DNA from 4 places in the Serratia rubidaea genome. Region 1 is predicted to be linked to each of the others. Evidence: predicted binding sites of a transcription regulator. Region 1 holds the regulator's gene; each other region holds the start of a gene.

What was found. The regulator Fur, encoded in region 1, represses iron uptake genes when iron is present. The targets are predictions, from matches to a motif close to ATAATAATGAGAACNACTATCAA.
Region 2: a site for Fur is predicted at 1,612-1,634, ahead of sufA (Fe-S cluster assembly scaffold SufA). Genes of this name have one in related genera too.
Region 3: a site for Fur is predicted at 1,878-1,900, ahead of feoA (ferrous iron transporter A). Genes of this name have one in related genera too.
Region 4: a site for Fur is predicted at 3,497-3,519, ahead of sodA (superoxide dismutase [Mn]). Genes of this name have one in related genera too.

Annotation. Positions count from the first base shown of each region.
Region 1 covers NZ_CP065640.1:2,748,526-2,753,740, forward strand. Annotated here, with positions in the region: gene I6G83_RS12825 (beta-N-acetylhexosaminidase) at 1-1,791, shown strand, start outside; gene fur (ferric iron uptake transcriptional regulator) at 1,907-2,353, opposite strand; gene fldA (flavodoxin FldA) at 2,668-3,207, opposite strand; gene ybfE (LexA regulated protein) at 3,430-3,717, opposite strand; gene ybfF (esterase) at 3,970-4,752, opposite strand; gene seqA (replication initiation negative regulator SeqA) at 5,019-5,215, shown strand, end outside.
Region 2 covers NZ_CP065640.1:3,720,576-3,725,790, forward strand. Annotated here, with positions in the region: gene ydiJ (D-2-hydroxyglutarate dehydrogenase YdiJ) at 1-294, shown strand, start outside; gene menI (1,4-dihydroxy-2-naphthoyl-CoA hydrolase) at 291-707, shown strand; gene I6G83_RS17435 (hypothetical protein) at 751-1,155, opposite strand; gene sufA (Fe-S cluster assembly scaffold SufA) at 1,731-2,102, shown strand; gene sufB (Fe-S cluster assembly protein SufB) at 2,117-3,622, shown strand; gene sufC (Fe-S cluster assembly ATPase SufC) at 3,685-4,431, shown strand; gene sufD (Fe-S cluster assembly protein SufD) at 4,406-5,215, shown strand, end outside.
Region 3 covers NZ_CP065640.1:1,194,886-1,200,100, forward strand. Annotated here, with positions in the region: gene I6G83_RS05595 (Tex family protein) at 1-1,432, shown strand, start outside; gene I6G83_RS05600 (hypothetical protein) at 1,580-1,861, opposite strand; gene feoA (ferrous iron transporter A) at 2,018-2,242, shown strand; gene feoB (Fe(2+) transporter permease subunit FeoB) at 2,286-4,604, shown strand; gene I6G83_RS05615 (FeoC-like transcriptional regulator) at 4,604-4,843, shown strand; gene I6G83_RS05620 (YdgH/BhsA/McbA-like domain containing protein) at 4,882-5,166, opposite strand.
Region 4 covers NZ_CP065640.1:1,547,039-1,552,253, forward strand. Annotated here, with positions in the region: gene yiiM (6-hydroxyaminopurine reductase) at 1-653, opposite strand, end outside; gene I6G83_RS07180 (methyl-accepting chemotaxis protein) at 745-2,673, opposite strand; gene sodA (superoxide dismutase [Mn]) at 2,795-3,418, opposite strand; gene fdnG (formate dehydrogenase-N subunit alpha) at 3,875-5,215, shown strand, end outside.

The sequences.
Region 1 (5,215 bases):
ACGCTGGGCGAGAAGGAAGCGCGGATTACCGGCTTTGACCAGAGCGGGGTGTTCTACGGTCTGCAGTCCATTTTGTCGCTGATTCCGCTGAATGGCGAGAAGAAGATTGCCGCGCTGGAGGCGAGCGACGCGCCGCGCTTTGCCTACCGCGGGCTGTTCCTCGACGTGGCGCGCAATTTCCACCATAAGGACGCCGTGCTGCGCCTGCTGGATCAGATGGCGGCCTATAAGCTGAATAAATTCCATTTCCACCTGACCGATGATGAGGGCTGGCGTATTGAAATCCCCGGCCTGCCGGAGTTGACGGACGTCGGTGCGCAGCGCTGCCATGACCTGAGCGAAACCACCTGTCTGCTGCCGCAGTACGGTCAGGGGCCGGATGTCTACGGCGGTTTCTTCTCGCGTCAGGATTACATCGACATTCTCAAGTATGCGCAGGCGCGACATATTGAGGTGATCCCGGAAATCGACATGCCGGCGCACGCCCGCGCGGCGGTGGTTTCCATGGAGGCGCGCTACCAGAAACTGATGGCGCAGGGCAAGCAGCAGGAGGCGGAGGCGTACCGGCTGGTCGACCCGACCGATACCTCGAACACCACCTCGGTACAGTTCTTTAACCGTCAGAGCTACCTGAACCCGTGCCTGGACTCCTCCACCCGCTTTGTCGACAAAGTGATGGGGGAACTGGTCAAAATGCATCAGGAGGCGGGGCAGCCGATCGGCACCTGGCACTTTGGTGGCGATGAGGCGAAAAACATCCGTCTGGGGGCCGGCTACACCGACGTGAAGAAACCGGAGGCGGGCAAGGGGATGCTCGATCTGAGCAAGGAAGATAAGCCATGGGCGAAGTCGCAGGCCTGCCAGCGGCTGATCGACAGCGGTAAAGTGGCGGATATGGAACATCTGCCGAGCTACTTCGGCCAGGAGGTCAGCAAGCTGGTGAAGGCGCACGGTATCGATCGGATGCAGGCCTGGCAGGATGGCCTGAAAGACGCCAAGGACGCCAAAGCGTTCGCCACTTCGCGTGTGGGCGTCAACTTCTGGGATACCCTGTACTGGGGCGGTTTTGACTCGGTGAACGACTGGGCCAACAAGGGTTATGAAGTGGTGGTCTCCAACCCGGACTATGTCTATCTGGACTTCCCGTATGAAGTGAACCCGAACGACAGCGGCTATTACTGGGGCACCCGCTTCAGCGACGAGCGCAAGATTTTCAGCTTTGCTCCGGACAATATGCCGCAGAATGCCGAAACCTCGGTCGACCGTGACGGCAACGCGTTCAGCGCCAAGAGCGACAAGCCGTGGCCGGGGGCGCACGGTCTGTCCGCCCAGCTGTGGAGCGAGGTGGTGCGAACCGATCCGCAGATGGAGTATATGATCTTCCCACGTGCGCTGTCGGTGGCCGAGCGCGCCTGGCACCGCGCCGACTGGGAGCTGGACTATCAGGCGGGCCGCGAGTACAAGGGTGGGGAAACCCGCTTTGTCGACGGCAAAAAGCTGGCGCAGGAGTGGCAGGTTTTTGCCAATATCCTGGGGCAGCGTGAACTGGCCAAGCTGGATGCGGGCGGTATCCGCTATCGCCTGCCGGTGCCGGGCGCACGCATTGACGGCGGCAGGCTGGAGGCCAATATTGCACTGCCGGGCCTGACCATCGAGTATTCGACCGACGGCGGTCAGAGCTGGCAGCGCTATGATGACGCCGCCAGACCGGCGGTGCAGGGCGAGGTGCAGGTGCGTTCGGCAAGCCCGGACGGCAAGCGCTTCAGCCGCGCGGAGCCGGTAACGGCCTAAGCCAAACGTCTGCGGCGCCCATCGCTATAACGGCGGGCGCCGCAGCGGCTCCTCGATCGACAGGCATAAAAAAACCGCCGTGCGGCGGTTCCTGATTTACGCTGGCAGGCCAGCTTTATTTCTTGTTATGCAGCGTATCGTTTTCACGGCAGTCACCGCTGGTGCAGTGGCCATACAGGTACAGGCTGTGGTTGGTGAGCTTGATGCCGTGCTGTTTGGCGATATCACGCTGACGCGCTTCGATGGACTCATCGCTGAACTCGATCACTTTGCCGCAGTCCAGGCAGATCAGGTGATCGTGGTGATGCTGTTGGGTCAGCTCAAATACGGACTTGCCGCCTTCGAAGTTGTGACGGGTAACGATACCGGCGTCGTCAAACTGGTTCAGTACGCGGTAAACCGTCGCCAGACCAATCTCTTCGCCCATGTCGATCAGTTTCTTATACAAATCTTCCGCACTGACATGATGGCAAGCCGGATCTTGCAGCACTTCCAGGATTTTGAGTCGCGGAAGCGTGACTTTTAAGCCGGCCTTCTTCAATGCGGTGTTGTTGTCAGTCATGCGGATTCAGTCCTGTTACTATGCTAATCAGTTGAGGCATTGTTGCCTGTGGCATCGGTCGGCACAAAGCGTTAATAGCGACTCATTATAGAACCGGTTGACCTAAATGGAAACCGCCGGTTGTTAACAAAAGTCTATTGCGCCGTTACATGTTGCGCGTGCAACATCTTGATGAATGGGATAAACCGGGGCCAGAGTCTACCGTGACGGGGAGGGAAGTTACTAATATGTAGCTTCTATTGCTTCAATCCGTGATGCCGATAACGGCCCCGCCGGTCAGCGGGAGCCGTCTCGCAGCATTGCGGAGCATAATATCAGCCGATGATATCGGCCAGGCTCAGCTCTGCGACGATCTGTTTGACCCAGGCTTCTACGCGTTCGTTGGTCAGTTCCGGCTGGCGGTCTTCATCAATGGCCAAACCGATAAAGTTGTCGTCGTCCGCCAGACCCTTGGAGGCTTCGAAATGGTAGCCTTTGGTTGGCCAGTGGCCGACGATAGCGGCGCCGCGCGGTTCGATAATATCGCGGATGGTGCCCATCGCGTCGCAGAAGTACTCGGCATAGTCTTCCTGATCGCCGCAGCCGAACAGCGCAACCAGCTTACCGTTGAAGTCTATTTCTTCCAGCGTCGGGAAAAAGTCGTCCCAGTCACATTGTGCTTCACCGTAGTACCAGGTCGGGATGCCCAGCAGCAAAATGTCGAATGCGTCCAGATCTTCTTTGCTGCTTTTGGCGATGTCGTGAATCTCAGCAACATCATCGCCGAAGTCTTTGCGAAGGAGCTTTTGAATCATCTTGGCAATGTTTTCGGTATTGCCCGTGTCGCTGCCAAAGAAAATGCCTACGTTAGCCATATTGCGTATAACCTTTTAATTCAATAAATTACAATACGTTTCGCCTGCTGATCGCATCGGTATCGTTGTAAAGTAGCGTCTTGGTAAAGACCTGGGTCCCACCGGTAAACGCCTATCATGCCAGAAATTTGCTCCGGGGTTTTATCGCGTTCATGCGATGCCGGAAAGTAAGGCGGCGTTAAGCGGGCATCGCCTTACGCCGTGTGCGGCTGCCGCACGTTATTATTGCGACGGCTGTTCGTCCGCCAGCTGCGCCAGCAGCATTTGCTCGATCAGTTCGCTGCGGCTGATGTTGCGCTGTTCGGCCAGCCTGTTCAGCGCTTCCACCGCTTCCGCGTTGATTTTCAGTTCCACACGCCGTAACCCGCGGACTTTATCGCGCCGTAACTGATTACGCTTATTGATTCTAAGCTGTTCATCACGGGATAACGGGTTGGTTTTCGGGCGCCCCGGACGGCGTTCATCTGCGAACAGATCCAGCGTCGTGCGATCCGTTTGTTCTTTTGCCATAGGTAGCGGTACTGCAAGGGAATTAGCATCAAAAAGCGATGGTCTGCTTTCCGGACGCTGTGGTTAATACCGTTCAGGTCGTTACAACCTAAGCCAACTTTGCCCCCAATCTGGCGCCGGACAGCACGCTGGGGATGGCGGCAAAAATTATAGCGCGCCATCTTACCCCAGCAGGCGTCGCAACGACAATGCCTAACTGAGGCGCAAACGCGCTAAGCCGTTATCTTTAGCGCGTTTTTTCGCCACCTGCGTTCAGGGCTGGCCCAAAAAGCGGTGAATGGCGCGCAGCACCGCCTGCGGTTTTTCCGCATGCACCCAGTGTCCGGTGCCGGCCACCTCGTAGGCGCGCGCCTGCGGAAACTGGCGCGCGATGGCGTCGCGATAGCTGTTTTGCACGTACTCTGACAGCCCGCCGCGGATAAACAGCGTTGGGTGGGGCCAGGCGGGCACTTCGCGCCAGCCGATAATCGCCGCGTAGTTGGCGATCAGCACCGGCAGGTTGAAGCGCCACTCTCCCTGGTGAAAGGATTTCAGCAGGAACTGAATGACCCCTTCTTCATCCAGATAGTCGCGCATCAGCTGCGCCGCCTGCTGGCGCTGGGTAAGGCCGGCGTCGCTGACCGCCGTCAGGGCGGCGAAGATGTCGTCATGGTGGCGGCTCGGGTAGGCCACCGGGGCGATATCGATCACCACCAGCCGTGCAATGCGGTCGGGCGCCAGCGCGGTCAGCGCCATGGCGGCCTTGCCGCCCATCGAATGGCCGATCACGATGGCGCGGGCGATCTGGAGGTCGTCCAGCAGCGTCAGCAGGTCTTGCGCCATCGCGGCATAGCTCATCTCATCGGAACGCGGCGACAGGCCGTGGTTACGCAGATCGACTTTAATCACGCTGTGCTGCTGATTCAGATCGCGCGCCAGCACCCCGAGGTTGTCGAGATTGCCGAACAGGCCGTGGATCAGCAGGATAGGCAGGGTATCGGTGTTCTCCGCCTGTGCGGCCAGCAATTGATAATGTAATTTCATCGCGAAGTTCATGATCTTGAGAGGTTCTGATAGGGTATCATACTCATTATCTGCAAAGGTGATGGATTGGCAGTGCTGACGCACCCCGTGATCCACCGTCGTTCCCGCCCGCCCGTGCCGGCAGGATAAAAAATGACGGGGATATAGGTAATAGTCTGCTTTTGCCCGCGAACGGCACTTTGTTGTGTCTGCCCCCGCGCTTTTAACTTTATAATCCCTCGGCCTGAAACCAGAACCTGGCTTCGGGCTTTAAGTAGAAAACACAGTACTGGATAAAGATGAAAACTATTGAAGTCGACGAAGAACTTTACCGTTATATTGCCAGCCACACGCAACATATCGGGGAAAGTGCGTCCGATATTTTACGGCGTATGTTGAAGTTTTCCGCAGGGCAACCTGTGCGTAGCGCAAGCGTTGTGGCCCAGAATCAGGAGCCGGAAAAAGCGGCGCCGTCACGCCCGCGCGATCGCGTCCG
Region 2 (5,215 bases), 970 kb from region 1:
ACTACCGCGCTGCCGGCCAGCAGCCAGCAGTGGGCGTCGATCTTCGCCCGCTTCGGCGCCAAATTGGAAAACGTCAGCGTGGGCTGTTGCGGCATGGCCGGCACCTACGGCCATGAAAGCAAGAACCTGCAAAATTCGCTCGGGATTTATGAGTTATCATGGCACCAGGCGCTGCAGCGGTTGCCGCGTCAACGTTGCCTGGCTACCGGCTATTCCTGCCGCAGCCAGGTCAAACGGATTGAGGGCAACGGCGTGCGGCATCCATTACAGGCGCTGCTGGAGATGATTGCGTGAAGCTGTGGAAACGAGAGACAACGCTGGAACAGTTAAACCGTTCCGGTGAGGGCTGCATGGTGGGCCATGTGGGGATTGAATTTACCCACATCGGCGATGATTTTCTGGAAGCCACCATGCCGGTGGACCCGCGCACCACGCAGCCGTTCGGCCTGCTGCACGGCGGCGCGTCGGTGGTGCTGGCGGAGTCGCTGGGTTCGATGGCCGGCTACCTGTGCACCACCGGCGACCAGCAGGTGGTAGGGGTGGAGATCAACGCCAACCACCTGCGGCCGGCGTTCGACGGCCGGGTGCGCGGCGTCTGCCGCGCGCTGCACGCCGGGCGGCGCAATCAGGTCTGGCAGATCGAGATTTTCGACAAGCGCGACAAGCTGTGCTGTATCTCCCGCCTGACTACGGCGGTGATTGAATAACACGTCACGGCCCGGCGTCAGCGCCGGGCCTTATGCCGCGCCCTTACAGCTGAAAGGGCACGCGTTTGACGAAGTCCTTCTGATAGGCGTTGGCCTTTTCCCAGGTTCCCTCCATCGCGTATTTCTGACAGATCAGCGTCAGGGTATGGCGCGCAAAATGGTAGCTCTGCACCCGAAACAGCTGACAGCGCTGCGGGTTGTTGATCTCGACGATCAGCCGGTTATGCAGCTTGCTGAGGGCGTGCAGGTAGCTGTCGTCATCGCCGTTTTCCAGACACAGATTGGCCATATTCAGACAGACGCTGTTATAACGCTTCAGGTGGTCGACGTTGCACGTCGGCCGCTTGAGCGCTGCTTCCGCCATATAGAAATCCACCGTGGCGTCGCGGATACTGAATTTGTAGTCATCAATCTTGCCCAGCAGCCATGCATTCATCGAGATATTCATTCGCCTACGCCTGATAAAGTAAATGATAATCATTATCATATTTGCAGCCGCGGCGGCGATCAATCATCCGTGATAAATTTTTTTCCTGCGCCGGCACTCAGGGCACGACGATCCATTTGTCCGTGAGCGACTAAACTTTAACCTGTAAGGGAAATTTACCGCCGGCGTGATGCCGGTGGCGTTTTGGCGTGCGAGGGCATTTTTAAACCAGACAGCACGCAGAAATAGGTATTTTCTATGAATGTTTAAGGCAGCGTCCCAGGACGCGCACGGCAGCAAAACGGGACAGCGCGTCAGGCGGCGTAGGGGTAAATAAAGTTTATGTTATTCAGTTGATTAGCGATGAGCTTGCGCCGAAGGTCGGCCGTGGTGGCGGCAGGTGTCCGCGTAGCTTGCCGGCCGGAAGAGGGAAAATTGGTGCGCTGGGGCGATACCCCTGCAAAACCAACGGTTGAAGTGATAATCATTATCACTAACATGGCTGGCAGATATCCCGCGCAGCGTGCGCGCGTCGCGTGTAACACGACGGGAAGAGGATGATGCGTCTCGTCAGAGACCAGTAAGAGGTAGGTCATATGCAAACAGAAAATGTTGGCACTTTTTCGCTGGACGAGCAGACCTGGCAGGGCATTTCGCTCAGCGACAGCGCCGTGCAGCAAATTATCAAGCTGATGCAGCAGGACCCGCAGGTTAAAGGGCTGCAGCTGAGCGTAAAACAGTCCGGCTGCGCCGGCTTCGGCTACGTGCTGGATCTGACCCGCGAGCCGGCCGACGACGATCTGCTGTTTGAGCGCGACGGCGCCAGACTGTACGTGCCGCTTAAAGCGATGCCGTTTATCGACGGCACCACGGTGGATTTCGTCCGCGAAGGGCTGAATCAGATATTTAAGTTCAATAACCCCAAAGCTCAGCACGCCTGCGGGTGCGGCGAGAGCTTTGGCGTTTGAGTGATGTGATCGCCATGACACGAAGCAATGTAAATGTAGAAGTTCCTGATAACGTGCAGGCCTGGGTCAGCGAGGGACGCTATAAGGAAGGCTTCTTTACCCAGCTGCAGACCGATGAGCTTGCCAAAGGCATTAACGAAGAGGTGGTGCGGGCGATTTCGGCCAAGCGCAACGAACCGGCGTGGATGCTGGAGTTCCGCCTCGAGGCCTACCGCGCCTGGCTGCAGATGGAAGAGCCGCACTGGCTGAAGGCCAACTACGACAAACTGAACTATCAGGATTACAGCTATTACTCGGCGCCGTCCTGCGGCAGCTGCGACGACGCCTGCGGCTCCCAGCCGGGGGCCGAGCAGCAGGCGGGCGCCGCGCTGAACGACAACGGCTACCTGACCAGCGAAGTGGAGCAGGCGTTCGAACAGCTGGGCGTGCCGGTGCGCGAGGGCAGTGAAGTGGCGGTGGACGCCATTTTCGACTCGGTGTCCGTCGCCACCACCTACCGGGAGAAACTGGCGGAGAGCGGGGTGATCTTCTGCTCGTTCGGCGAAGCGATTCAGGAACATCCGGAGCTGGTGCGTCAGTACCTCGGCCGGGTGGTGCCGTCTAACGATAACTTCTATGCGGCGCTGAACGCCGCGGTGGCCTCCGACGGCACCTTCGTCTATGTGCCGAAAGGCGTGCGCTGCCCGATGGAGCTGTCCACCTATTTCCGCATCAACGCGGCGAAAACCGGCCAGTTTGAACGCACCATTCTGATTGCCGATGAGGGCAGCTACGTCAGCTATATCGAGGGCTGCTCCGCGCCGGTGCGCGACAGCTACCAGCTGCACGCGGCGGTGGTGGAGGTGATCCTGCATAAAGACGCCGAGGTGAAGTACTCGACGGTGCAGAACTGGTTCGCCGGCGGCGAAAGCAAAGGCGGCATCCTGAACTTCGTCACCAAGCGCGCGCTGTGTGAAGGCGCTAATTCCAAAATGTCCTGGACCCAGTCGGAAACCGGTTCGGCCATTACCTGGAAATACCCCAGCGTCATCCTGCAGGGGGACAATTCGATCGGCGAATTCTTCTCGGTGGCGCTGACCAGCGGCCATCAGCAGGCGGATACCGGCACCAAGATGATCCATATCGGCAAAAACACCAAATCGACCATTATTGCCAAGGGCATCTCCGCCGGCCACAGCCAGAATACCTACCGCGGACTGGTGAAAATCCTGCCGGGGGCGGAAAACGCGCGTAACTTCACCCAGTGCGATTCGATGCTGATCGGCCCGGACAGCGGGGCGCACACCTTCCCGTACGTCGAGGCGCGCAACAACAGCGCGCAGCTGGAGCACGAAGCCACCACCTCGAAAATCGGTGATGACCAGCTGTTCTACTGCCTGCAGCGCGGTATCAGCGAAGATGACGCCATCTCGATGATCGTCAACGGTTTCTGTAAGGACGTTTTCTCCGAACTGCCGCTGGAATTCGCGGTGGAAGCGCAAAAGCTGCTGGCCATCAGCCTGGAGCACAGCGTCGGTTAACCCTGCCGGTTTGGCGGCAGCGACAAGATTTTGGGCGTGACAACGCCACCTGAGGATACAGCATGTTAAGTATTAAAGATTTACGCGTCAGCGCGGAAGACAATGAGATCCTGAAAGGACTGAGTCTGGAGATTAAACCGGGCGAAGTGCATGCCATCATGGGGCCGAACGGCTCCGGCAAGAGCACCTTGTCCGCGACGCTGGCCGGGCGTGAAGAGTATGAGGTCAGCGGCGGCAGCGTCACCTTTAAGGGCAAGGACCTGCTGGAGCTGGATCCGGAAGATCGCGCCGGCGAAGGGGTCTTTCTCGCCTTCCAATACCCGGTGGAGATCCCCGGCGTCAGCAACCATTTCTTTTTGCAGACCTCGGTCAATGCGGTGCGCAAATACCGCGGCCTGGAGGCGCTGGACCGTTTCGACTTCGCCGATTTTATCGAAGAGAAGATCGCGCTGCTGGATATGCCGGCCGACCTGCTGAGCCGCTCGGTGAACGTCGGTTTCTCCGGCGGTGAGAAGAAGCGTAACGATATTCTGCAGATGGCCGCGCTGGAGCCGGATTTGTGCATTCTGGATGAGACCGATTCCGGGCTGGACATCGACGCGCTGAAAATCGTCGCCAACGGCGTGAACTCGCTGCGCGACGGCAAGCGCGCCTTTATTATCGTCACCCACTATCAGCGTATTCTGGATTACATCAAACCGGATTACGTCCACGTACTTTCCCAGGGGCGCATCGTGAAATCCGGTGATTTCTCTCTGGTGAAACAGTTGGAGGAGCAGGGCTATGGCTGGCTTGCCGACCAACAATAATTCACGCGCGCTGCAACAGCTCTACAGCCTGTTTGAGGCGCAGGGCGGTGAGCACTCCCCGCATGCCCTGACCAACTGGCAGCAGGCGCTGCGGCTGGGCTGGCCGACGCGCAAACATGAAAACTGGAAATATACGCCGCTGGACGGCCTGCTGGAGCAGCAGTTCCATGCGCCGCAGCCGGCGGCGGTGAGCGCCGAGCGCTGCGCCGAGCTGGCGCTGCCCCTCGACGCCTACCGGCTGGTGTTTGTCGACGGCCGCTATCAGGCGGATCTGAGCGACGCCGATCTCGGCGACTACCAGCTGGAACTGACCGGGTATCAGCTGCCGGAGCCGATTCAGCCGGAGATCTTCCTGCACCTGACCGAGAGCCTGGCGCCGGAAAGCAGCCTGATTCGCCTGCCGGCCGGCAAAGTGGCCGCCCGTCCGCTCTATCTGCTGCATATCAGCAGCGGGCGCAGCGGCGCCGGCGAGATCAACAGCGTGCACCATCGCCACCACCTGGAGGTGGCGGCCGGCGCGCAGGCGGAGGTGATCGAACATTACGTCAGTCTGAATGAGCACGCGCACTTTACCGGCGCGCGCCTGACCGCGACGGTGGGCGACAATGCCCAACTGCACCACTGCAAGCTGGCGTTTGAGAATCAGCCGAGCTACCACTTTGCCCATAACGACCTGAAGATTGGCCGCGACGCGCGGGTGAAAAGCGACAGCTTCCTGCTGGGCGCCGGCCTGACGCGGCACAACACCAGCGCGCAGCTGAACGGCGAAGGCGCCAATCTGCAG
Region 3 (5,215 bases), 1.6 Mb from region 1:
ACGCGCCGAAGATGAAGCCATCAACGTGTTTGCCCGCAACCTGCACGATCTGCTGATGGCGGCGCCGGCCGGCATGCGCGCCACCATGGGGCTCGATCCGGGCCTGCGCACCGGGGTGAAAGTGGCGGTGGTCGACGCCACCGGCAAACTGGTGGCCACCGATACCGTTTACCCGCACACCGGTCAGGCCGCCAAGGCCGCCGCCGCAGTCGCCGCGCTGTGCACCAAACATAACGTCGAACTGGTGGCGATCGGCAACGGCACCGCCTCCCGTGAAACCGAGCGCTTCTTCGCCGAACTGCAAAAACAGTTCCCGGCGGTCAAGGCGCAGAAGGTAATCGTCAGCGAGGCCGGCGCATCGGTCTACTCCGCGTCCGAACTGGCGGCGCTGGAGTTCCCGAACCTCGACGTGTCGCTGCGCGGCGCGGTGTCCATCGCCCGTCGTCTGCAGGATCCGCTGGCGGAACTGGTGAAGATCGAGCCGAAATCCATCGGCGTCGGTCAGTATCAGCACGACGTCAGCCAAAGCCAGCTGGCGAAGAAGCTGGACTCGGTGGTTGAGGACTGCGTAAACGCCGTCGGCGTCGACCTGAACACCGCCTCGGTGCCGCTGCTGACCCGCGTCGCCGGCCTGACGCGCATCATGGCGCAGAACATCGTTAACTGGCGTGATGAAAACGGCCGCTTCAACAACCGCGCGCAGCTGCTGAAAGTCAGCCGCCTGGGGCCGAAAGCCTTTGAACAGTGCGCCGGCTTCCTGCGCATCAACCACGGCGACAACCCGCTGGACGCCTCGACCGTACACCCGGAAACCTATCCGGTGGTAGAGCGCATTCTGGCCGCCACCCAGCAGGCGCTGCAGGATCTGATGGGCAACCCGAGCGCGGTGCGCGGCCTGAAGGCCAGCGACTTTACCGACGAGCAGTTCGGCGTGCCGACCGTGACCGACATTCTGAAAGAGCTGGAGAAACCGGGCCGCGATCCGCGTCCCGAGTTCAAAACCGCCACCTTCGCCGACGGTGTGGAAACGCTGAACGACCTGCAGCCGGGGATGATCCTGGAAGGCTCGGTAACCAACGTGACCAACTTTGGCGCCTTCGTCGATATCGGCGTCCATCAGGATGGTCTGGTGCATATCTCTTCACTGGCCGACAAGTTCGTCGAAGATCCGCATACCGTGGTGAAAGCCGGCGATATCGTCAAGGTGAAGGTGATGGAAGTGGATCTGCAGCGTAAGCGCATTGCGCTGAGCATGCGTCTGGACGAGCAGCCGGGGGAAGGTTCGCCGCGCCGCGGCGGTTCCGCGCCGGCGCGCGATCGCGATAACGCATCGCGCCAGCAGGCTCAGCGTCCGAAAGCGCGCAACAACGCCCCGGCCGGCAACAGCGCCATGGGCGATGCGCTGGCGGCGGCCTTCGGCAAAAAACGCTAACCGTCGCAAGCTCTCAGGCGGAGCCGCCCGGCTCCGCCTGTTTTAAATCCGCATTTTTTTGACCTGCCGCAACCCCGGCGCTATTTTTTCACCGCTTGCTGCCGGCCGCTCTCTTTCGCTTCTTTGCGCAACGCAACGCGTTCTTATTCACACTTTTATTAACATTTCTCTTTCATAATGCTTATTTTCGCCCTGGTACAAGGCGTTAGCCGCGCGGGTGACGTCGGTCCGTGTTAATAATAATTTCACCGATGTAGCAAAAGCAGCGGAATATCTGCCGGCCAGGATCACGCCGTTCTCAAATAAGAAAAAACAGACGCCACTATTTAATAAATTTAACGAATTCTCCTCATTTGCCGCGCCGTTGGCTGAGTGATACAAGTACGGCATCGCGCAGGCGGCCGATAACGAATCGTTACCAATATCCACACAATTCGAATTGAATTAGAGAATGATTCTCACTATTATTCTTGTACGTGTTTATCCCTTGTCGGCAGCGACCTGAAGCAGTATCGGCAGCCGCCGCATACGATTCCGACGCGTTGGCGTCACGCCCTACGCGTCCAGAAAAATCAAGCAGGTCATATGCATCTACAGCCCAAACGCTCTTATAAGATCGCCGGTTTTTCTCCTGAAATCAGCCCGGCCTATCGACAAAAACTGTTATCGCTCGGCATGTTGCCCGGTTCGTCGTTCGACGTGATTCGCGTGGCCCCGCTCGGCGACCCTATAGAAATCAAAACCCGGCGCGTCAGCCTGGTATTGCGCAAAAAAGATCTCGCCCTGCTGGCGCTTGAAGCACAGCCGTAACGCCGGGCCGTCGTCGACACTCTTATGCGGCATGAAAATAACGATGAAAAAACTCACCATTGGCCTAATCGGCAATCCGAATTCAGGGAAAACCACGCTGTTTAATCAGCTTACCGGCGCCCGTCAGCGGGTCGGCAACTGGGCGGGGGTGACGGTGGAGCGTAAGGAAGGCCAGTTCGCCACGCCGCAGTCGCAGGTAACGCTGGTCGATCTGCCCGGTACTTACTCGCTGACCACCATCTCCGAACAGACCTCGCTGGATGAGCAGATCGCCTGCCATTACATTCTCAGCGGCGACGCCGACCTGCTGATCAACGTGGTCGACGCCTCCAACCTTGAACGCAACCTCTACCTGACGCTGCAGCTGCTGGAGCTGGGCATTCCCTGCATTCTGGCGCTGAACATGCTGGATATCGCCCGCAGCCAGCAGATCGCCATCGACGTCGCCGCCCTGTCGGCGCGCCTCGGCTGCCCGGTGGTGCCGATGGTCTCGACCAAAGCCGACGGCATCGGCGTGCTCAAGCAGATGATCGACAATCACCAGTGCAACCAGCTCACCGCGCTGGTCAACTATCCGCCGCTGCTGCTGCAGGAAGTCGACGCGCTCAGCGCCGCGATGCCCGAGACGCTGCCGGACGGCCAGCGCCGCTGGCTGGCGCTGCAGATGCTGGAGGGCGATATTTACAGCCACCAGTTGGCGGGCGACGCCGCCGCGCTGCTGCCGGCGGCCCGGCAGTCGCTGGAGCGGCAACAGCAGGAAGACCCGGCGCTGGTGATTGCCGATGCGCGCTACCAGTCCATCGCCGCCATCTGCGATAGCGTCAGCAATTCGCAGCAGGCGCGGCCAAACCGGCTGACCGACCTGCTGGATAAGGTGATCCTCAACCGCTGGCTGGGCGTGCCGATTTTTCTGCTGGTGATGTACCTGATGTTTCTGCTGGCCATCAATATCGGCGGCGCGCTGCAGCCGATTTTCGATCTCGGCTCGGCCGCCCTGTTTATTCAGGGCATTCAATGGCTCGGCTATACCCTGCACGCCCCGGAGTGGCTGACGGTCTTTCTGGCGCAGGGCGTCGGCGGCGGTATCAACACCGTGCTGCCGCTGGTGCCGCAGATCGGCATGATGTACCTGTTCCTGTCATTCCTTGAGGATTCAGGCTATATGGCGCGCGCCGCGTTCGTGATGGACCGGCTGATGCAGGCGTTGGGGCTGCCGGGCAAATCCTTTGTGCCGCTGATCGTCGGGTTTGGCTGCAACGTACCGTCGATTATGGGCACCCGCACCCTGGACGCGCAGCGCGAAAGGCTGATTACCATCATGATGGCGCCGTTTATGTCCTGCGGCGCCCGGCTGGCGATCTTTGCCGTGTTCGCCGCGGCGTTCTTCGGCCAGCACGGCGCCGGCGTGGTGTTCTCCCTGTATCTGCTGGGTATCCTGGTGGCGATCCTCACCGGCCTGGTGCTGAAATACACCATCATGCGCGGCGAAGCCTCGCCGTTCGTGATGGAGCTGCCGGTGTATCACGTGCCGCACCTGAAAAGCCTGCTGCTGCAAACCTGGCAGCGGCTGAAAGGCTTCGTACTGCGCGCCGGGAAGGTGATCGTCATCGCCAGCATTTTTATCGGCGGCCTGAACAGCTTCTCCTTCAGCGGCAAGCCGGTGGACAGCATCAATGATTCCGCGCTGGCCTCAGTCTCCAAGGTGCTGACGCCGCTGCTGCAGCCGATGGGCGTGCACAGCGACAACTGGCAGGCTACCGTCGGGCTGGTGACCGGCGCGATGGCCAAAGAGGTGGTGGTAGGGACGCTGAACACGCTGTACACCGCCGAACACATTACCAGCCAGGAATTTGACGCCGAAAGCTTCAACCTGCTGGATGAGCTGCAAGCGGCGCTGCAGGAAACCTGGCAGGGGCTGAAAGACACCTTCAGCCTCAGCGTGCTCTCCAACCCGATCGAGGCCAGCAAGGGCGACGGTGAAATGGGCGTCAGTTCAATGGGCACCATGAGCAGTAAGTTCGGCACGCCGGTTTCCGCCTACAGCTACCTGATCTTTGTGCTGTTGTACGTGCCGTGCGTCTCGGTGATGGGGGCCATCGCCCGTGAATCCAGCCGCGGCTGGATGACCTTCTCCATTCTGTGGGGGTTGAACATCGCCTATTCGCTGGCGACGCTGTTTTACCAGTTTGCCACCTTCAGCCAGCACCCGCAGTACAGCCTGCTGTGCATCGCGGCGGTGGTGGTGGTCAACCTGCTGGTGCTGATCGGCCTGCGCAAGGCCCGCAGCCGCGTGACCGTACGGCTGCGCAGCGGCGCTGCGGCAGGCGACTGCTGCCAGTCTTCACAGAAGGCATGCCACTGATGGCCAGCCTGCTGCAAGTGCGCGACGCGCTGGCGCTCTGCGGCAGCGCCCAGGCGCAGCAGCTCAGCCGGCAGCTGAACGCACCGCTGCCGCTGGTGCAGGCCATGCTGGATCGTCTGATTGCATTGGGGAAAGCGGAACGCCGCATTGTGGATGGCAGCGGCTGCCTGAGCGGCGCCTGTAAAAGCTGCCCGGAAGGGAAAGCCTGTACCACGGTGGTCTATCAACTGAAGGCGTAACGTCAGGGGCGCAGCCTGCGCCCCTGGTTAATCAGAGATTACTGTTTGTCTTTATACACATCGGCGATGGCGCTGAATTTACCGTGCTCGCGGCCCGCGATCACCACGTAATACTGTCCGCCCTTCTCATCAGCCAGTTTGGACAGCTTCTCTTTCGCGTCCATCGGCGAGGTGGTTTCCGCCGTGGTGCTCACCGTACCGATCTTCTCGTATTTTCCCGGATTTTTATCCAGATCTTCTTGCGTCAGCAGCGTGGCCGCCATGGTGCTGAAAGACACGGAACCCACAACCAGAGCAGCAACGATCATCTTCAATGATTTCATAACTCTACCTCTCAATGGATAATTTATACGTTATTCAGGTCGTCAAAAG
Region 4 (5,215 bases), 1.2 Mb from region 1:
CGGTTAAAATCTTCGATTTTGCCGCTGCGGATGCGCAGCAGCAGGGTTTTGCTCCAGCTGGCGGATAGCCCGGCCGCCGACAGCAGGCGGCGATACTGCTCCTCGTCAAACGGCATATGCCAGGCGATGCTTACCGCTTCGGCCACCGAGACCTCGCTGCAGCGCGCCGCCAGTTCCAGCGGCAGGTCGCCGCTTACCTGGCCGGGCGAAATCACCCGGTACAGCCAGCCGCAGCGGCCGCTTTGCTGCATCAGCAGCGACAGATCGTCGATGTCGAAATGATAGTTGAGTTTGAAGCACGGCGAGCGCGGCTGCGTCACCTGGATCAGCGCCTCGCCCCAGCGGAAAATATCGCCGATAAACACGTTGTGCTCGGTCAGGCCGCGGGTTGAGAGGTTTTCGCCGAATGCCGGCGGGCTGAACAGCTCGGCCTGCGCCGGAAACTGCTGCCGCCAGTGGTCATAATGTTCAATCGGGTAATGGCACAGCGCGCGATCGGGGCCGCCGTGGTAGCTTTTTTCCGCCTGCTGATCGCCCTCCAGGCCGAGCGGGGTCAGCGGCAGAGCGCCGTCGACCTGCCGTTTGGCGATCGCGCTCGGGCGTCCGCCCGGATAGGTCTGAATGTGGCCGATATAGACGTCGGGGTTGGGCATAGGGGCCTCCTGGCTCAGAACACGGCTTAGCATAGCCCGAGTGAGCCGGAAGGAACAGAGACGCCGCCCCGAAAATGGGGCGGCGATGCGGTTAGAAGGTGGTCCAGTTATCCTGCTCGTTCTGGGCGGGGACCGCCGGCTTGGCCGGGCGCGGCGTTGGCGCGTCGGTCGCCGTAACGCCGGGAGACGACGCGTCCGCCAGCTGGAACACCGCCACGCTTTGCTGCAGGATTTCCGCCTGCTCTTCCAGCGAGTCGGCGGCGGCGGCGGACTGTTCCACCAGGGCGGCGTTTTGCTGCGTGGTCTGATCCATCTCGGCGATCGCGTGGCCGATCTGGTCGATGCCGCGCGTCTGCTCGTCGGAGGCGGAGGCGATCTCCGCCATGATATCGCGCACGTGGCCGACGGCCTGCACGATTTGCTCCATGGTGCTGCCGGTCTCCTCCACCAGCCGGGTGCCGCTCTGCACGCGGTTGACCGACTCGCCGATCAGCCCTTCGATCTCCTTGGCCGCCTGCGCGCAGCGCTGCGCCAGGCTGCGCACTTCGCTGGCCACCACCGAGAAGCCGCGGCCCTGCTCGCCGGCGCGCGCCGCTTCAACGGCGGCATTCAGCGCCAGGATATTGGTCTGGAAGGCAATACCGTTGATCAGCGTGGTGATTTCGGCAATGCGTTGCGAACTGCTGGAGATATCGCGCATGGTGGCGACCACGCTGCCCACCAGCTTGCCGCCCTGCTGGGCGGTATCGGAGGCGTCCGACGCCAGCTGGTTGGCGTGATGGGCGTTGTCCGCGTTCTGTTTCACCGTGGCGGTCAGCTGCTCCATGCTGGCGGCGGTTTCCTCCACCGCCGCCGCCTGTTGCTCGGTGCGCGAGGAGAGATCGGTATTGCCGGCGGAGATTTCACCGGCGGCGGTGTAAACCTGGCCGACGCCCTGCTGGATTTTTTCAATCATATCGCGCAGGTTCTGGTTCATGGTCGCCATCGCCTGCAGCAGTTTGCCCAGTTCGTCGCGGCGTTCGGGAACATCCACCCGGCGCAGATCGCCGGTAGCGATGCGTTGCGCAATCTCCAGCGTATTGTTCAGCGGCCGGGTGATCTGCTGGGTAATGCGCCATGACACCAGCAGCCCGACGATAATGGCGATCAGCGTGGTCAGGCCCATGGCCAGCTGCGCTTTGCTGATATCGCCCTCGGTGTTGGTTAATTCATCCTGTAGGAAGATGCGGGCCAGTGCGCCGATCTTGAGCGCATTATCCCCTTGGGCCTTGCTGATCGCCAGTTCACGCTCATAGGCAGGCATATAGGCTTTGATATGCGCCTGATAGCTGTCTATTGCGTTCAGCAGCGGCTGCAGCTGCGGTTTTTGCTGTTCCGGCAGACGCTGGATCAGCGCCTGAGTATTGTCGTGCGCTTTGGCGATTGCGGTGAGCAGCGCCGCTTCGGCCTCATGGTTGAGGTTGAGCAGCAAGCCGCGGGCGTCGTAGCGGATTTGCGTCAGCGTTTGTCGGAGCCGGATGAACGGAAGCTGTAATTCGCCGCCGCCCAACTGGCGCTCAGCCTGCTGCAGGTTTTCCAGGACTTCCGCCATCCCCCAGCTGCTGCGTATGGCGTCTTTGGCGGCGATCGCCTCAAGCAGCTGCTGCTGTTGCTGCTGGTATTCATCGATCATTTTCACCAGCTGGCGCAGCTGCTGGTAACTCAGCCGGTCCCACTCCATTTTCTGGCCGTCCGTCACCAGCTTTGCGGCATTCTCGACGTGCACCCGGTGTTTTTCCAAAAACTCCGTGCGGTAGCCCTGGCCGTAAAGCGCCCGGTAGTAGTTTGCCTGATTGATCTCGTAGTTCAGCCGATCGCTGAAATTGATGCGTTCGGAACGGGCATTGATGATGTTGAGGTAGTAGACGCCGGCGCCGGCGATGATGGCCGCCAACAGCAGCATCAGGAAGAAGCCGAGGGTAAGTTTTTTCCCTACGCTAAGATGGGTGTATCGGCTCGTCAGTGTTTGCAATACCGCCATTGTTTGTCCCTTTTTTAAGCGATGTGATGGGAAAAACCATCGGCATTGCAGGGATAAACTTTAGCGGTTTTTTAAGCAAAAAATGCCCGCGGGACGCGGGCATGATGACGAGATGAAAGGATTACTTCTTGGCGGCGAAGCGCGCGGCGGCTTCGTCCCAGTTCACCACGTTCCAGAATGCTTTGATGTAGTCCGGGCGTTTGTTCTGATATTTCAGGTAGTAAGCGTGTTCCCACACGTCCAGGCCGATCAGCGGGAACCCGGAGGCGCCGGCAACGGCTTCGCCCATCAGCGGGCTGTCCTGGTTGGCGGTGGAGACTACGGCCAGTTTGCCGTCATCTTTCAGCACCAGCCATGCCCAACCGGAACCGAAACGGGTAGCGGCGGCTTTCTCGAACTCTTCCTGGAATTTCTCCACGCTGCCGAAGTCGCGCTCGATGGCGGCCTTCAGATCGCCGGACAGGGTGGTGCCGGTTTTCAGGTTTTTCCAGAAGAAGCTGTGGTTGGCGTGGCCGCCGGCGTTGTTGCGCATAAAGGTGCGCTTGTCGGCCGGAACCTTATCCAGGTCTTTGATCAGCTCTTCAACGCTCAGCGACGCCAGTTCCGGGTAGGCTTCCAGCACGGTGTTGGCGTTGTTGACGTAGGTCTGATGGTGTTTGGTGTGATGGATCTCCATCGTCTGCTTGTCAAAGTGCGGTTCCAGCGCGTCATAGGCGTACGGCAGTGATGGCAGTGAATAACTCATGATCATCGTCTCCAGTGTGATAGGGCGGCGCAAGGATGTAAGCACCGCGTAAGCAGTCGGATCATTATAGTTAATTAAATGATATTGAAAATGATTATCAATGCCCCTTGGTTTGTGCGGTTTTTGCGCAACCCATGAGTGTGATCAATGTCTCACTTTTGTGTCATATTGTGTCTATATTATTCACTGACAGAGCACGGCTTTATAACAACCCCGGTATCGCTATGGTATTATACGGGGTTATACCCTCAATAATTCGAGTTGCAGGCAGGCGGCAGGAGAAGGTGTCCCCGGTAAGTGATGCGGGTGACTGAGCGCCGCCGGTTCACCTGCAGCCTGAAGTATGACGGGTAGATAACGTTGCCAATATAACAACGATCATTATTAGCGCTTCCACGCCCGGCGTGAAGCAGGCGCACTCGAAACAATGTGACTACGCGATGAAGGAGACCCCCCATGCAGGTCAGCAGAAGGCAGTTCTTTAAGATCTGCGCTGGCGGTATGGCAGGGACGACGGTGGCCGCGCTGGGGTTCACCCCGGAAGCGGCGTTAGCGGAAACCCGGCAGTACAAACTGCTGCGCGCCCGTGAAACCCGTAACAACTGTACATACTGTTCCGTCGGCTGTGGGTTGTTGATGTACAGCCTTGGCGACGGCGCCAAGAACGCAAAAGAAAGCATTTTCCATATCGAAGGGGATCCGGATCATCCGGTCAGCCGCGGCGCGCTTTGCCCGAAAGGCGCAGGCCTGGTGGATTTCATCCACAGCGAAGGCCGTCTGCAGTACCCTGAATACCGCGCGCCAGGCTCTGATAAATGGCAGCGCCTCAGCTGGGACGACGCCTTTACCCGCATCGCCAAGCTGATGAAAGAGGACCGCGACGCCAACTTCGTCGCCACCAACGAACAGGGCGCCACCGTTAACCGCTGGCTGTCCACCGGCATGCTGTGCGCGTCAGGCGCCAGTAACGAAACCGGCTATTTAACGCAAAAATTCACCCGCGCTCTCGGCATGCTGGCCGTAGACAACCAGGCGCGCGTCTGACACGGACCAACGGTAGCAAGTCTTGCTCCAACATTTGGTCGCGGTGCGATGACCAACCACTGGGTGGATATTAAGAACGCGAATTTGATCGTCGTGATGGGCGGCAATGCGGCAGAAGCGCATCCGGTGGGGTTCCGCTGGGCGATGGAAGCCAAAATTCACAATAAAGCCAAGCTGATTGTGATCGATCCGCGCTTTACCCGTACGGCATCGGTGGCGGATTTCTATACGCCAATCCGTTCCGGCACCGACATTGCTTTCCTGTCGGGCGTACTGCTGTACCTGATCACCAATAACAAAATTAACCGCGAGTACGTCGAGGCCTACACCAACGCCAGCCTGCTGGTGCGGGAAGATTTTGCCTTTGAAGACGGCCTGTTCAGCGGTTACGACGCCGACAACCACAAGTACGACAAAACCACCTGGAACTACCAGCTGGACGAAAACGGCTACGCCAAGCGCGACGTTACGCTGCAGGATCCGCGCTGCGTGTGGAACATGCTGAAAGAGCACGTCAGCCGCTATACGCCGGACGTGGTGGAGAATATCTGCGGCACGCCGAAGGCCGACTTCCTGCAGGTGTGCGAATACATCGCCGAAACCAGCGCCCACGACCGCACCGCATCGTTCCTGTATGCGCTGGGCTGGACGCAGCACTCGGTCGGTGCGCAGAACATCCGCACCATGGCGATGATCCAGCTGCTGCTCGGCAATATGGGCATGGCGGGCGGCGGCGTCAACGCGCTGCGCGGC